DNA from 2 places in the Kitasatospora sp. NPDC058046 genome. Region 1 is predicted to be linked to the other one. Evidence: riboswitches for the same ligand, from Rfam matches in the RefSeq annotation. Region 1 holds a riboswitch; the other holds the start of a gene.
What was found. A riboswitch is a leader RNA that binds a small molecule or an ion and turns the genes downstream of it on or off. The one in region 1 is predicted to bind cobalamin.

Region 1 (7,000 bases):
GGGGCCGCGCTCCGCGACCGTCACCGCCACGCCGCGCTCCCGGCAGGCGGAGGCGATCTCGGAGCCGGTGAACCCGGCACCGATCACCAGCACCCGCCGCGGGCCGACCGCCAGCCGCTCGGCCAGCCCGGCCGCGTCGTCGGCGGTGCGCAGGGTGAACACCCCGTCGAGGGCGGCCTGCGCGGGGTCCGGCCAGGGCCTGGCCCGGGTGCCCGTCGCGATCAGCAGCCGGTCGTACGGCAGCCGTTCGCCGGTCGCGAGCAGCACCTGCCTGGCCGCCCCGTCCACGCCGGTCGCGCGGACGCCGAGCCGCCACTCCGCGTCCACCTCGCGGCGGCGCGGCAGCCCGGTCTCCTCGGCACGCACCCGCCCGAGCAGCACCTGCTTGGACAGCGGCGGACGGTCGTACGGGGGGCGGCGCTCCTCGCCGACCACGGTCAGCCGCCCGGCGAAGCCCTCGTCGCGCAGCGTCTCCGCGGCGCGCAGCCCGGCCAGCGAGGCACCGACGACGACGATCCGGCCGCTCCGGAGGTCACCGCACACCGGACCGGCACTCCCCGCCCGGGCTGTCTGGACCGGCGGCTTCGGCCCCGGCCCCGGCTTCGGCGCGGTCCTCGACCAGGATGGCCTGCACCGGACACGCCGCCGCGGCCCGCAGGACGCGCTCCCGCTGCCCGTCGGGGGGCTGCGGGGTGTACATCAGGGCCTCCTCGCCGTGCAGCTCGAACACCCGGGGCGCGAGGAACGCGCACTGCGCGTAGCCCTGGCAGCGGTTGAGGTCGACGACGATCTTCACGGACACTCCTCCCGGCCGGTCCGTATCCGTCCTACCGCCGCCGCCCCGGCCGCGCGCCCGGGGGTGCTCCGCGGGAGGGGTCGCGGAGCGTGGCCGCCTACGCGGTGCGGTGGGCGGCGACGACGGGAGCGGCGGTCCGTACCGCGCGGTACGGACCGCCGCTCCCGGGCCGGTGGCCGCGGTCAGTCGTCGTGGCGGTCCGGCTGCTGCTTCCGGTGGCGGGGGAGGCGGTGGGACGCGAGCGGTCGTCCGCCGGCGAGGTGCTCGGTGACGATGAGGGCGGCGGTGGCCGGGTCGACGTTGCCGTACCAGACGTCGTCCGGCTGGACGCTGATGACGGGGGCCTGGTTGCAGGGGAACTGGCAGCCGGTCTGGGTGACGAGCACGTCGTCGTCGCCGAGGCCCTGCTCGGTCAGTCCCTGGACCAGGGCGCGCAGTCGCTCCTCCACGCCCTTGGCCGCGCAGCGCGGGCCGCGGCACACCATGACCTGGTGCCGGTGGCCGGGCACGTCCTCCCAGGCCGCGGAGGTGAGGCCGGGCTCCGTGCCGGTGACGGCCTTCGTCGCCGCGGCCACCGTGGGGACCGCGTCCGGCGAGTCGGCGAGGCGGGTGGCGACGAGGAGTTCGGGACGGTGGCCCGCGCGCTCGCGCCACCAGTACGCGGCGATCCGCCGGAGCCAGGACTGGCCCGGGCCGGAAGCCGTGAGGCGGACGCCGACCAGGACCACGGTCTCGGTGCCCGCGTCGGCCAGCCTGGTCAGCTCGGCCGACAGGGACGGGTCCGCCAGCTGCAGGAACGCGATCGAGGCCCGGTGCGAGGCCGCCGCCCGGAGGAGTTCGTCACGACGGACGGCCTCCCCGGCCGACATGCCGACCAGGACCACGGCACTGCGGCGGGCGGGGGCGTCCGGAGCGGGGGAGGTCATGGCGTCGTCCTTTCGTGGAGCAGTCCGTTCCACCGGATGTGCGGTCTGTCGTGCCGGGGGTGGCGTTCCACGGTGACGTCGACGCCGTAGACCTCCGCGATCGTGCGCGAGGTGAGCACCTCGGAGCCGGGCCCGTGGGCGACCAGTCGGCCGTCGAGCAGGACGGCGACCTCGTCGCAGTAGGCGGCGGCGAGTTCGAGGTCGTGCAGCGCGGCGACCGTGGTGATGCCCAGCCCGCGGACGGTTTCGAGGAAGCCGAGTTGGTGGCGCAGGTCGAGGTGGTTGGTGGGCTCGTCGAGCAGCAGCACGTCGGGTTCCTGTGCCAGCGCCCGGGCGAGCTGGACCCGCTGCCGCTCGCCGCCCGAGAGTGTCGGCCAGGAGCGGTCGAGCAGGTGGCCGACGTCGGCCGCGGCGACGGCGCCGGCGACCACGGACCGCTCGTGGGCGTCGGCGGCGGAGTCCGTCGGCACGGGCCAGCGGCCGCGGTGCGGCGTGCGTCCGAGCTCGATGACCTGACGGACCGTCAGTGACAGCCGGGTGTCCGCCTGCTGCTCCATGAAGGCCACCCGTCGTGCCCGCCGGCGGGCCGTGAGCGCGTGGAGGTCCTCGCCGTCCAGCAGGACCTGGCCCGCGCTCGGCCGGGTCAGTCCGGCGACCGCGCGCAGCAGGGTGGTCTTCCCGGCGCCGTTGGGTCCGAGCAGGCCCGTGATCCGGCCGGGGCGGAAGGCGATCGAGACCGCGTCCAGCAGGGTGGCTCCGCCGACGCGGACACCGAGTCCCTCCGCGCGCAGCCCGACGGGGGGCGTCGTCGTCACTGCGCCCTCCCGTCGGCCCGCCCCTGGCGCCACAGCAGCCAGGCGAAGAACGGCGCTCCGAGCCCGGCCGTGACGACGCCGACGGGGATCTCCCGGTCGGGGAGGACCGAGCGCGCCACGACGTCGCTGCCCACCAGGAGGGACGCGCCCACCAGCGCCGACACGGGCAGCAGGAGGGCGTGGCGCGGGCCGCAGACGAGGCGGACCACGTGCGGGACGACCAGGCCGAGGAACCCGATGACGCCGGTGTTGGCGACCAGGCACGCGGTCACCAGCGCGGCGGTGGCGACGAGGACCCAGCGGGTGCGCTCGACGTGGACGCCGAGGGAGCGGGCGGCGGTCTCGCCGAAGGCGAAGGCGTCCAGGTCGCGGGCCGAGGAGGCCAGGACCGTGACACCCACCAGCGCGACCGCCATCAGGAAGACCGCGGTGGGCCACCGCACGCCGGCGACCGAGCCCAGCGTCCACTCCATGACACCGCGCGCCGCGTCGCGGTCCCCGAGGACCATCACCACGAACGAGGTGTAGGCCCCGCACATCTGGCCGACCGCGATGCCGGCGAGCACGGTCCGGGTGGTGGGCAGCGACCGGGTTCGGGCGCCGGCCAGGGCCAGGACGACGACGGCGGCGAGCAGGGCGCCGGCGAAGGCCGCCGTCGCCACCGCGCCGGTGCCCACGGCGCCGGACACGCCGACGCCGAGGACGATCACGGTGACCGCGCCGGCGGCGGCTCCGTCCGAGATCCCGAGCAGGAAGGGATCGGCCAGGTCGTTCCCGGTCAGCGTCTGCAGCACCGCGCCGCAGACCGCGAGGCCGGCGCCGGTGGCGGCCGCTCCCAGCACCCGGGGCAGCCGCAGCTGCCAGACGATCTGGTCGTCCAGCAGCGTCACGTGCGGGTCGCCCAGCCCGAGACGGCGCGCCACGACCTCGATCACCGTCCGGACCGACTCGTGCTGCGAGCCCACGGCCAGGCCGAGGAGCAGGGTGCTCAGGAGCAGGGCCGCGGCGACGGCCAGGGCCGCCGTCGCGCGGCCCGGACCAGCGGGCCGCACGACGGGGTGGGGCGCGGCGGTCATGAAGCCGGGTGCAGTCGGCCCAGCCCGTCGGACACTCGGGCGGCACCGTCGGCGAGCAGCACGCCGGGCGTCGACTCGGAGAACGGCACCGTCACGAAGGCCTTGCGCTGCACGGCGGTGAGCTTGCTCAGGACCGGGTCGTTCTCCAGGTAGTCGATCTTGGACTGGGCGGTGTCCCAGTCGGCGTCCGCGACCACGATGGCGTCCGGGTCCGCCGCGACGACCTTCTCCCAGCTCACGTTCTGCCAACTGCCGGGCAGGTCCCCGAAGACGTTGCGGGCGCCCACGGCGTCGAGCACGAGTTGGGGCCCGCCCTGGCCGGCGCCGACGAACGGCGTCTTGGTGTCCGAGTCGAACCACAGGACCTTCAGGCCCTTGCCCGCGGCCGTCGCCGTGAACTGCGCCAGCTGCTGCTCCTGCTGCCGCTGGATCGCGGCGGCCCGTTCCGGGACGCCGAAGACCTTGGCGACGTCGTTCAGCTCGCCCCACGCCGCCTGCCAGGTCGTCGGCGGCACCTGGCTCTTGTCCGAGCAGCCGAACGGGGACAGGTACGACGGGACGCCCTGGCCGCGCAGCTCCTCCCGGGTGCCCGCGACCTTGTCGGTGAACGCGCTGGAGTAGGAGGCGTACAGGAAGTCGGGACGGGCCGCGAGGAGGTTCTCCTTCGTCGGGTACTTCTTGGAGAGCACCGGGACGGAGTCGTAGGCGGCCTTCCACTTCTCCGGGACGGAGTCGTCGAGGTAGGCGGTACCGGCCATGCGGGACTCCAGCCCGAGGGCCAGGGCCACCTCGGTGGCACCCTGGTTGAGCGTCACCAGCCGCTCGGGCGGCGCGCCGACCGTCACGGTGGTCCCGCAGTTGTCCACGCTGACCGGCGCGGCACTTCCGGTCGCCCCGCCGGACGCGACGGGCGCGGGGGCGCCCGCGCACCCTCCGAGCACGCCGACGAACAGCAGGGCCGTGACGGCCCGGCCGACACGTGTCGGACCTGTGGGACGTACGGGACGTACGGGACGTACGGGACGTACGGGACGCATGGAGCGCGCGGAGCGCATGGAACGTATGGATCGGACCGGATGCGGGTACGGCTGACCGCTGGGCACGTGTTCTCCAAAACCCTCGTGGAACATGTCGCGCCGTGGCCGGTCTCCTGGCTTCCGCATCAACACGCCGCGACCGACCTTCCCGAGCGGCTCTCCCAGCCCGCCCAGTGGCCCTGACCGCTGGCGAAAGCCGGTCAGCGAGGGCCGCGGAACTCCGCGGCAACAGTGGCGAGGGCCGCACCGGACTCAGACCGGTTTCCCGAACACCACGGCGATGGCACGGTATCAGGCGTGGTCAGGTCGGTGGCGACCGGCCGGTGGGATGATCGTTTGGATCGTTCCCGGGGACGGGGGAGGGAGCGGCCACGGGGGTCGGCCGGCTCCGGAGGGACGGGGGATCACCCCGGAAGGCGGAAGAAGGAGCGGTAGAGCGGCAGCTGCTCGGCGAGCATGTGGATGCCGGGGTGGGTGGCGAGGCCGAGGGCGGCGGCGGTGCGCAGCAGCGGGGTCTCGGCGGGCGTCATGATGATGTCGGCGACCAGCGCGCCGGGCGCCAGCGGTGCCGGGTCGAAGGGGAGCGGGTCGGCCGGGTCCAGGCCCAGCGGGGTGGCGTTGACCGCGAGGTCGACGTCGGCGGGCGGGTGCGGGGCGGCGGCCACGCGGCCGGGCCAGCGGGTGCCGAGCCGCTCCAGCAGGGCGTCCACCCGGCCCCGGTCGGGATCGGTCACGGTGAGTGCGGCGGCCCCTTCGGCGAGCAGGGCGGCGGCGATGGCGAGCCCCGCGCCTCCGGCGCCGGCCAGTGCCACCCGCAGCCCGGCCGGGTGGTACCCGGCGGCGGCCAGGCCCCGGACGAACCCGGCGCCGTCGAAGTTGTCGCCGTACCAGCGGCCGTCCGGCTCGCGGCGCAGCGCGTTGGTGCTGCCCAACAGGGCGGCGGCGTCGCTGAGTTCGTCGGCGTGCCCGCACATCGCCAGCTTGTGCGGGACGGTGACCAGCAGCCCGTCCAGGTTGGCGACGGCCTTCAGCCCGCGGACGACCTCGTCCAGCCGGTCCGCCGGGGCGTGCACGGGGACGAGCACGGCGTCCACGCCGCTCGCCGCGAACAGCGGGTTGAGCAGGGCGGGCGCCTTGGCCTGTGCGACCGGGTCGCCGAGCACCGCGAACAGCCGGGTGCGGCCGGAGATCGGCGGACGGGCGGCCGGCGCGTCGGGTGCGTCGGGGGCCGGTGCGTCGGGGGTCGGCAGGTCAGGGGTCGGCAGGTCGGGGTGAAGGGACATCTCAGGCCTCCCCGGCGGCGGCGCGCGGCATGGCGTCCAGCGTGCGGGCGACTAGCGACTCGGGGACGTCGCTGACGAGTTCGGCGCCGCGCGGGCCGTCCAGGACGAAGGAGAGCCCGTCGACGGCCTTCTTGTCCAGCCGCATGAGGGCGATCAGCGCCCCGGTGCCGACCTCCGGCGGCAGCGCGGTCGGCAGCCCGTAGTGGGCGACCACCTCGTGGTGCTCGGCGACCCGCTCGGGGCCGATCCGGCCGAGCGCGCCCGCCAGCCGGCCGGCGAAGACCGTGCCGACGCCGACCGCCTCGCCGTGGCGCAGCCGGAAGTCGGTGGCGCGTTCCAGCGCGTGGCCCAGGGTGTGGCCGTAGTTGAGGATGTGCCGCAGCCCGGTGTCGCGCTCGTCGGCGGCCACCACGGCGGCCTTGCGGGCGACGCTCGCGGCGATCTGTTCGGGCAGCGGCAGGTGGCGGAGGTCCCCGGCGCCGATGAAGTGGCAGCGGGCGATCTCCCCGTAGCCGTTGACGCGTTCGCGCGGCGGGAGGGTGTCGAGGTAGTCGGTGTCGCAGAGCACGGCGGACGGCTGCCAGTACGCGCCCACCAGGTTCTTGCCCTCCGGGAGGTTCACCGCCGTCTTGCCGCCGACGCTCGCGTCGACCTGGGCCAGCAGCGAGGTGGGCAGGTGCACCACGGGCACGCCCCGGTGGTACAGCGCGGCGGCGAGCCCGACCGCGTCGGTGGTGGTGCCGCCGCCGCAGGAGACCACGGCGTCGGCCCGGCCCAGGCCGAACGCGGTGAAGCGGCTGCACAGTTCGGCCACCCAGGCGAGGGACTTGCCCTCCTCTCCGTCCTTCGCCTCCACCACCAGGGTGTCGAGGCCGGTGTCGGGCAGCCACTCGGCGGGCCGGGCGCTGACCACCGCGACCCGCCGGGCGCCGATCCCCGCGAGCACCCCGGCCAGCCGGTGGCGGGCGCCGGGGCCGATCAGCACCGGGTAGCCGCGCTCACCCAGCTCCACGTCGATGCGCCGCAGCCCTCCGTCCGTACGGACGAGGGTTTCTGTCGTGGTCAAC
Region 2 (7,000 bases), on a different contig from region 1:
AGGGTGATCGCGACCAGCTTCGGGGGCGTCGCCCGCCACTGGGCCCGGCGGTGCCGGGTGTTGCTGCGGGAGGTCTTGCGCTTGGGTACGGCCATCGCGGGCTCCTTCTCGGGTGGTGTGGTCGAACGCGTCGTCGGGCGGCGCTAGCGGGTGGCGCCCGAGGCGTACGGCAGGAGGGCCGTCTCCCGGGCGTTCTTGATCGCCCGGGCCACCGCCCGCTGCTGCTCGGCGGTGAGCCGGGTGACCCGGCGGCCGCGGATCTTGCCGCGGTCGGAGACGAAGCGGCGCAGCAGGTCGGTGTCCTTGTAGTCGATGTACTCGATGCCCGCCGCGAGCAGCGGGTTGGGCCGGGGCTTCGGCGGGGCGGATCGTTTGCGCACGGGAGGGCGCTCCTTCAGTGGACGGGGTCGAGCAGGTCCTGGAAGGCGTCCGGCAGGGCCTTCCAGCCGGGTTCGCCGGCGGCGAGTTCGGCGTCGGTGAGCAGGCAGGAGTCGAGCAGGTCGGTGATGCCGTCGACGTCCAGCCCCTCGGCGGTGAAGCTGAGCTGCTGCACCCGGTCGCCGTGCCGGGGGTGCCAGTCGAGGGCGGCGGCGGCCCGGCGCGCGGGCGGGTAGAGCTCCCAGGCCGCGTCGGGCAGGGAGGTGAGCCAGGGCCCGCACTCCTCGACCGCGAGGTTCGCCCCGGCGGCGTCCCAGGCGAGTATCAGGTCGGGCCGGTTGGCCAGCCAGAACCGGCCGCGGCTGCGCTGCGCCGCCGGGACGAGCAGTTCCAGCGCCCGGTGCAGCCGCTCGGGGTGGAGCGGTCGGCGGCGCTCCCACAGCAGGGTGGCGACGCCCGCCTCGTCCCGCTCCTGCGGCAGCAGCGCGAGCGCCGGGTTGACCCGGTCGCGGGCGGCGGCCACGTCGAAGCCGCCGAGCGCGGCCCGGGTGAGCGCGCCGGTGCCGAGCCGGACGGTCCGGGCGGTGGCGTGCAGCTGGCGCAGGAGGGCGAGCCCCGGCGCGTGCGCCGCGGCGCGCGGCACGGCGAGCGTGCCGGCGTACTCGATCTGGTGGGCGAGCGCCTCGGCGCGGGTCCGGTCGTCGCGCGAGGCGGTCTGCTCGCCGTGCTCCACCAGGTCGTCGGGGACGGAGAGCTCGCCGACCAGCCGGTCCGGGTCGACGGCGGTGACCACGCCCGCCAGTTCGACGGCGTCGTCGAGCCGCCTCCCGTCCACCTCTCCCCCGGCGATCACCTCGACCGCGGGGTGCGGGTCGCTGCCGCCCCACAGTTCGACGATCGCCAGTCCGTACCGGCCGCCGTCGGCGATCTCCAGCAGCCGGGGCAGCAGGTCCTCGCGCAGGGCGCAGCACGGGCAGTCGTTCGCCAGCGGGACGTCGGCCACGTCGAAGGCCCCGGCGGCGTCGCGCAGCTCGCGGCGGACGGTGCCGAGTGCGGCGTCCCGCAGGTCGTGGTGCAGGACCACGGCGTCCACCGCGGCCGCCGCCAGTTCCTCGACGGCGGCCCGGCGCTGCTCCGCGTGCAGGCCGGCGACGACCACCACCGGCAGCCTGGTCCCGTCCACGGCGCTCACCAGCTCGCCTTGCGGACGCCGGGCAGGTGCCCGGCGTGGGCGTGGGCGCGCAGGTTGACCCGGGAGAGGCCGAAGGCCCGCAGGTAGCCGCGGGGCCGGCCGTCCACGGCGTCCCGGTTGCGGACCCGGGTGGCGCTGGCGTCGCGCGGCTGGCGGGCGAGTTCGGCCTGGGCGGCGGCGCGCTCGGCGGGGCCGGTGCCGGGGTGGGCGATGGTCCGCTTGAGCTCGGCCCGGCGCTCGGCGTGGCGGGCGACGACGGCGCGCCGCCGCTCGTTCTTGGCGATCTTGCTCTGCTTGGCCATCAGACCTTCTCCCCCCGGGCGCGGATGCGGGCGACGGCGGCCTCGATGCCGATCGCGTCGACGGTGCGGATGCCCTTGGCGCTCAGCGCCAGCCGGACGTACCGGCCCTCGCCGGGCAGCCAGTAGCGCTTGCGCTGGATGTTGGGGTCGAAGCGGCGGCCGGTGCGGCGGTGCGAGTGCGAGATCGCGTTGCCGAAGCCGGGCCGGCGGCCGGTGAGTTGGCAGCGGGCGGACATGGGTGCTCCCTGGCGTCCGGGAATGGGCAGGACCGGGCTCACGTTACACCAGATGAAAATGACTTCCATTTCGATGTACGGTTCGAGCCAACCCCTCGGACCGGACCCCGAGACCCCGACCCCCAGACCCCAGGAGGACGTCCCATGGCCCGCAGCGAACTGCGCCCGGTGATCAGGCTCCGCTCCACCGCCGGCACCGGCTTCACGTACGTGACCCGCAAGAACCGCCGCAACGACCCGGACCGGATGGTCCTGCGCAAGTACGACCCGGCCGCGGGCCGGCACGTCGACTTCCGCGAGGAGCGCTGACCCCGGACACGCGAACGGCGCCTCCCCGGACTCGGGGAGGCGCCGCGGGCGGCCGGGCCGCTCGGCTCAGGAGCCCTCGGGCGTCCAGCGCTGCTCGACCCGGGCGAGCTTCCAGTACCCGATCGCGATCGCCCAGACCACCACGAACAGCCCGGCGATGGCGTAGCCCACGTTGTCCAGCGAGATGTCCGCGACGAACCCGGTGACCGGGTCGGTCAGGTCGAGCTTCTCGTGCAGCACCCCGACCAGCTCGATGGTGCCGATGATGAAGGCCACCGCGATCGACAGACCCGTGATGGTCAGGTTGTAGTACACCTTCCGGACCGGGTTGGCGAAGGCCCACTGGTACGCGAAGTTCATGAACGTCCCGTCCAAGGTGTCGAACAGGCTCATCCCCGCCGCGAACAGCAGCGGCAGGCAGACGATCGCGTACCAGGGCAGCCCGGAGGCCGCGCCCGAGCCGGCCATCACCATCAGGGTGACCTCGGTCGCGGTGTCGAAGCCCAGGCCCAGCACCATGCCCACCGGGAACATCTGCCCCGGCCGGGTGATCGAACGGGTCGCCCGGTTCAGCACCCGGGCCATGAAGCCGCGCGAGTCGAGGTGCGCCTCCAGCTCCTTCTCGTCGAACTTCCCGGCCCGCATCGAGCGGAACACCCTGAGGATGCCGAGCAGCGCCGCCAGGTTGAGCGCGCCGATCAGGTAGAGGAACACGCCGGAGGTGGTCGTCCCGATCACGCCCAGCCACTTGTGGGTGGCCGACTCGTCGTCCATCAGCGTGTTCGCCAGCTGCGCGCCGCCCGCCACCAGGGCGGCCATCAGCACCACCATCGAGGAGTGCCCGAGGGCGAACCAGAAGCCCACCGAGACCGGCCGCTTGCCGTCCGCCATCAGCTTGCGGGTGGTGTTGTCGATCACCGCGATGTGGTCGGCGTCGAACGCGTGCCGCATCCCGAGGGTGTACGCGGTGATGCCGAGGCCCACCCCGAAGACCTGGGTACCGACCGCGTACCGCTCGGGCGCGACCAGGAAGATCAGCGTGCCGAAGGCCACCACGTGCATGGCCACGATCACCGCCATCAGCCCGGCCGTACGGACGGTGTCCTCGCGCCGCCATCTGAAGCTGGGCAGCACGGAAGGGGCCGGCTTCGCGCCGGCGGCAACGGTTTCGGGCAGGGTCATCTGCGGATCACGCTCCAGCACCTCGTGGAAAACCTCGTGAGATGCCGTGGCCGGTCTCCTGGCTGACGGGATACCCGTGCCCGCCTTCCCAGGTGCGCGAGGCACCCAGTGGCTCCGTGGGCACGGACGACGTTCCTCCGCGGGCGGAGGAACGACCCGATCACAGTGGCGAGGGCCGCTCCGGGCTGGGACCCCTGAGGGTCCGTCACCGGTCTTCCCGAGCACCACGGCGGGGAACACCGTAGGGGCCGCGCCCCGACCCGTGCAAGGCTGCGCACCTGCGCAGGTGTCCAGGATCACAGGCGGCCGCCTGCAAGAATGTCCGCATGCATCTCGTACCGGCCGACCGCGCGGGCCACCGCACCATCGACGGGCACCGGGTCTGCGAGGCCATCGCCGCGATCGGCGACCCCGCGCACGTCCGGTCCTGGGCCGAGCGGTTCTCCCTGCTCGCCGACCCCGGACGGCTCGCCCTGCTGCTCGCCCTCCACCGGGCCGGCCCGCTCGCCGTCAGCGACCTCGCGGTGGCCACCGGCATGCGCGACCCCGCCGTCTCCCAGGCCCTGCGGCTGCTCCGTACGGCCGGCGTGGTCACCGGCGACCGGGACGGACGAGTGGTGCGCTACCGGCTCGTGGACGAGGCCATGCGCCCCCTCCTCGACGAGTGCGCCGCCGCCGAGCACCACGAGCCCAGCGCGGCGGTGGGCTGACCCCTCCCGCCGACGCCTGCCCGACCTGCCGCCTCCCGCCCGGTCCGCTGACTCCCGCTCGGGCCGCTGACTCCCGCTCGGGAAGGCGCGCCGTGAACGGCCCCGGCCAGTACGATCATGATGTGCCGTCCCACCCCCATGCCTGGCCCGCCGACCGCTGGAACACCGACCCGGTCAAGGCCCGCGTGCTGGCGGTCGCCCGCACCCTCACCTCGGCCACCCGGGTGCTGGACGTCCTCTCCCTGCTGAGCCCGCACGGCATCGAGTGGTACTTCACCGTCAACCCCGGTTCCGTCTTCGCCGACCGCACCCTGGACGACTACCTGCACGGCCTGTCCGGCTTCACCGTGCTGGACTGGGACGACGCCGTCCGCCACCGCTTCGACCTGGCCGTCGCCTGCGCCGTCCACTCCTCCATGCACCGCCTGGACGCCCGCCTCGTCGTCCTGCCGCACGGCGCCGGCTACAACCGCCTGGTCACCGAGTCCACCGGCGACACGGTCAGCGCCGCCGGCCTGTCCCGCAACGAACTCACCCACCGCGGGCGGGTGTTCGTGGACGTCCTCGGGCTCTCCCACCCCGAACAGCTGGACCGGCTGCGGACCTCCTGCCCCGAGGCCCTGGACGTCGCCCGGGTGGTCGGCGACCCGTGCTTCGACCGGATGCTCGCCAGCCGGCGCTCCCGGGACGGCTACCGCGCCGCGCTCGGCGCCGTCGGCGGCCGACGGCTCGTCGTCGTCAGCTCCACCTGGAGCGAGCACTCGTTATTCGGCCGCCACCCCGACCTGCCCCGGCGGCTCGTCCGCCAACTGCCCGCCGACGAGTACACGGTGGCCGTCGTCCTGCACCCCAACGTGTGGAGCCGCCACGCACCCGGGGCGCTGCTCGACGACGCCCGTCGGATGGGCCTGCGCCTGATCCCGCCCCACCAGGGCTGGCAGGCCGCGCTCGTCGCCGCCGACTGCGTGATCGGCGACCACGGCTCGGTCACCGTCTACGGCGCCGCCCTGGAACACCGCACCATGCTCGTCGCCACCGGCGCCGCCGAACTCGACCCGCGCTCCCCCAGCTACGCCTTCGGCCAGGCCGCCCCCGTCCTCGACCCGGACGGGGACCTCGCCGCCCAGCTCGAACAGGCCCTCGCCGAGGCCCCGGCCGGCCTGCGCGAGATCACCGACCGCTCACTCGCCCACCGCGGCGAGTCCGCCCGGCTGCTGCGCCCACTGCTCTACTCCTTCCTGGACGGCCTGGACGAACCCGGGGGCGAACCCTCCCTGCCGCCCTACCCCAGGCCCGTCCCCTGCCCCGGGGCCGCCGAGTGGCCCACCGCGTACGACGTCGAGGGCAGCACCGAGGGGACCGAGGTGAGCCTGCGGCGCTACCCCTTCCACCCGGACGACCACACCCCGCGCGGCTTCCACGCCCTCACCGACGAGCACCCGGGCGACGCCCTGCGCTACACGGCCGAGGTGATCGCCCGCACCGAGGCCCACGCCGAACGCCCCGCCACCCGCTGGCTCGCCGACACCGCCGCCGAACTGCCCGGCCTCGCCGTCGCGGTGGCCGCCCTCGGCCCGGCCCGCCACCTGCTCCGGCTGCACGGCGGCCGGCTGCTGGAGGCCCGTGCCGAACCGGACTGGGGCCGCCCCGACCCCGCCGTCGACCCGCTGCTGCTCGGCTCCGCCGTGGCCTGCTGGCTCGCCGACGGCGGCGACCCGGCCGGCCTCCCCGAGCACGGGCTCACCGTCCGCACCGGCGGGCACCGCACCCGGGTGTCCTTCCGTACCGGGCCCTGATCACGCCGTGTCCCGCCGGCACCGGCCCCCGACCCGTACCGCCCCTCAGCCCGCCAGCTGCCGCAGCCGCGCGCGGCTGCGCTCCGCCAGCTCCGCGTCGTCCAGCTCCTCCGCGAGGGTGACGAGCAGGGTGTGGGCCTGCGCCTCCTTCGCGAACTGGTTCCGCTCCCTGGCCTGCCGGGCGCAGTCGTCCGCGTGGGCGACGGCGAGGTCCAGCTGCCCGAGCGCCCGGTGGGCCCGGGCGCGGACCAGCGGCAGCTTCATCAGCATGTCGTTGTCCCGCGTCCGCGCGGCCCGGGCGGTGGCCTCGGCCAGCAGGGTCAGCGCCTCCTCCGGACGGCCGTCGGCGATCAGCGCCTGCGCCAGGTTGTAGCTCTGGACGATCTCGCCGTGGTCGTCGCCCCGGTTCTCCGCCAGGGCCAGGGTGAAGCGCTCCACCGCGTCGCCCGGGCGGCCGTCGGCCAGGCAGAGCAGGCCGTCGGTCTCGTAGAGCACCCCGACCACCCGGCGGTTCGTCACCAGCGGGACCAGCTCCGTGGCGAGCGCCAGCTGCTCGGCGGCGAGCCGGTACTCCTCGCGCTCCTGGTGGGCGCGGGCGAGCTGATTGCGCATCTTGACCACGGCGGCCGGCTGGTTGTCCCACTGGGCCGACTCGATGCCGAGCCGGTGGGTGGCGATCCAGTCGTCGTAGAGCTTGCGGCCGTGGTACAGCGGCCAGAGCGACTCGCAGAGCCGCCACACCTCGCCGTGCCACCCCTGCGCGGCCGCCTCCTCCACCACCGCGCGGAAGTCGGCGCGTTCGGCGTACAGCCACTCCAGGGCCGCGGCGTCGGAGGCGAAGCCGGGCAGGTCGTCGCCGCTCGGGTCCTGCAGCCGGAGCCGGTCCCTGCCCATC

Region 2: another riboswitch for cobalamin. It lies ahead of ACFVU7_RS12735 (HoxN/HupN/NixA family nickel/cobalt transporter); the one in region 1 lies ahead of ACFVU7_RS22970 (ABC transporter substrate-binding protein).

The regions. Positions count from the first base shown of each region.
Region 1 covers NZ_JBHVRS010000011.1:126,692-133,691, forward strand. The annotation lists gene ACFVU7_RS22945 (NAD(P)/FAD-dependent oxidoreductase) at 1-543, opposite strand, end outside; gene ACFVU7_RS22950 (ferredoxin) at 533-796, opposite strand; gene ACFVU7_RS22955 (ferredoxin) at 979-1,722, opposite strand; gene ACFVU7_RS22960 (ABC transporter ATP-binding protein) at 1,719-2,537, opposite strand; gene ACFVU7_RS22965 (FecCD family ABC transporter permease) at 2,534-3,613, opposite strand; gene ACFVU7_RS22970 (ABC transporter substrate-binding protein) at 3,610-4,479, opposite strand; cobalamin riboswitch at 4,736-4,942, opposite strand; gene ACFVU7_RS22975 (shikimate dehydrogenase family protein) at 5,055-5,933, opposite strand; gene ACFVU7_RS22980 (3-dehydroquinate synthase) at 5,935-6,999, opposite strand.
Region 2 covers NZ_JBHVRS010000005.1:109,186-116,185, reverse strand. The annotation lists gene rpmF (50S ribosomal protein L32) at 1-95, opposite strand, end outside; gene rpsR (30S ribosomal protein S18) at 144-380, opposite strand; gene ACFVU7_RS12755 (CobW family GTP-binding protein) at 395-1,561, opposite strand; gene rpsN (30S ribosomal protein S14) at 1,567-1,872, opposite strand; gene rpmB (50S ribosomal protein L28) at 1,872-2,108, opposite strand; gene rpmG (50S ribosomal protein L33) at 2,253-2,417, shown strand; gene ACFVU7_RS12735 (HoxN/HupN/NixA family nickel/cobalt transporter) at 2,484-3,599, opposite strand; cobalamin riboswitch at 3,630-3,843, opposite strand; gene ACFVU7_RS12730 (metalloregulator ArsR/SmtB family transcription factor) at 3,926-4,309, shown strand; gene ACFVU7_RS12725 (hypothetical protein) at 4,432-6,105, shown strand; gene ACFVU7_RS12720 (AAA family ATPase) at 6,151-7,000, opposite strand, start outside.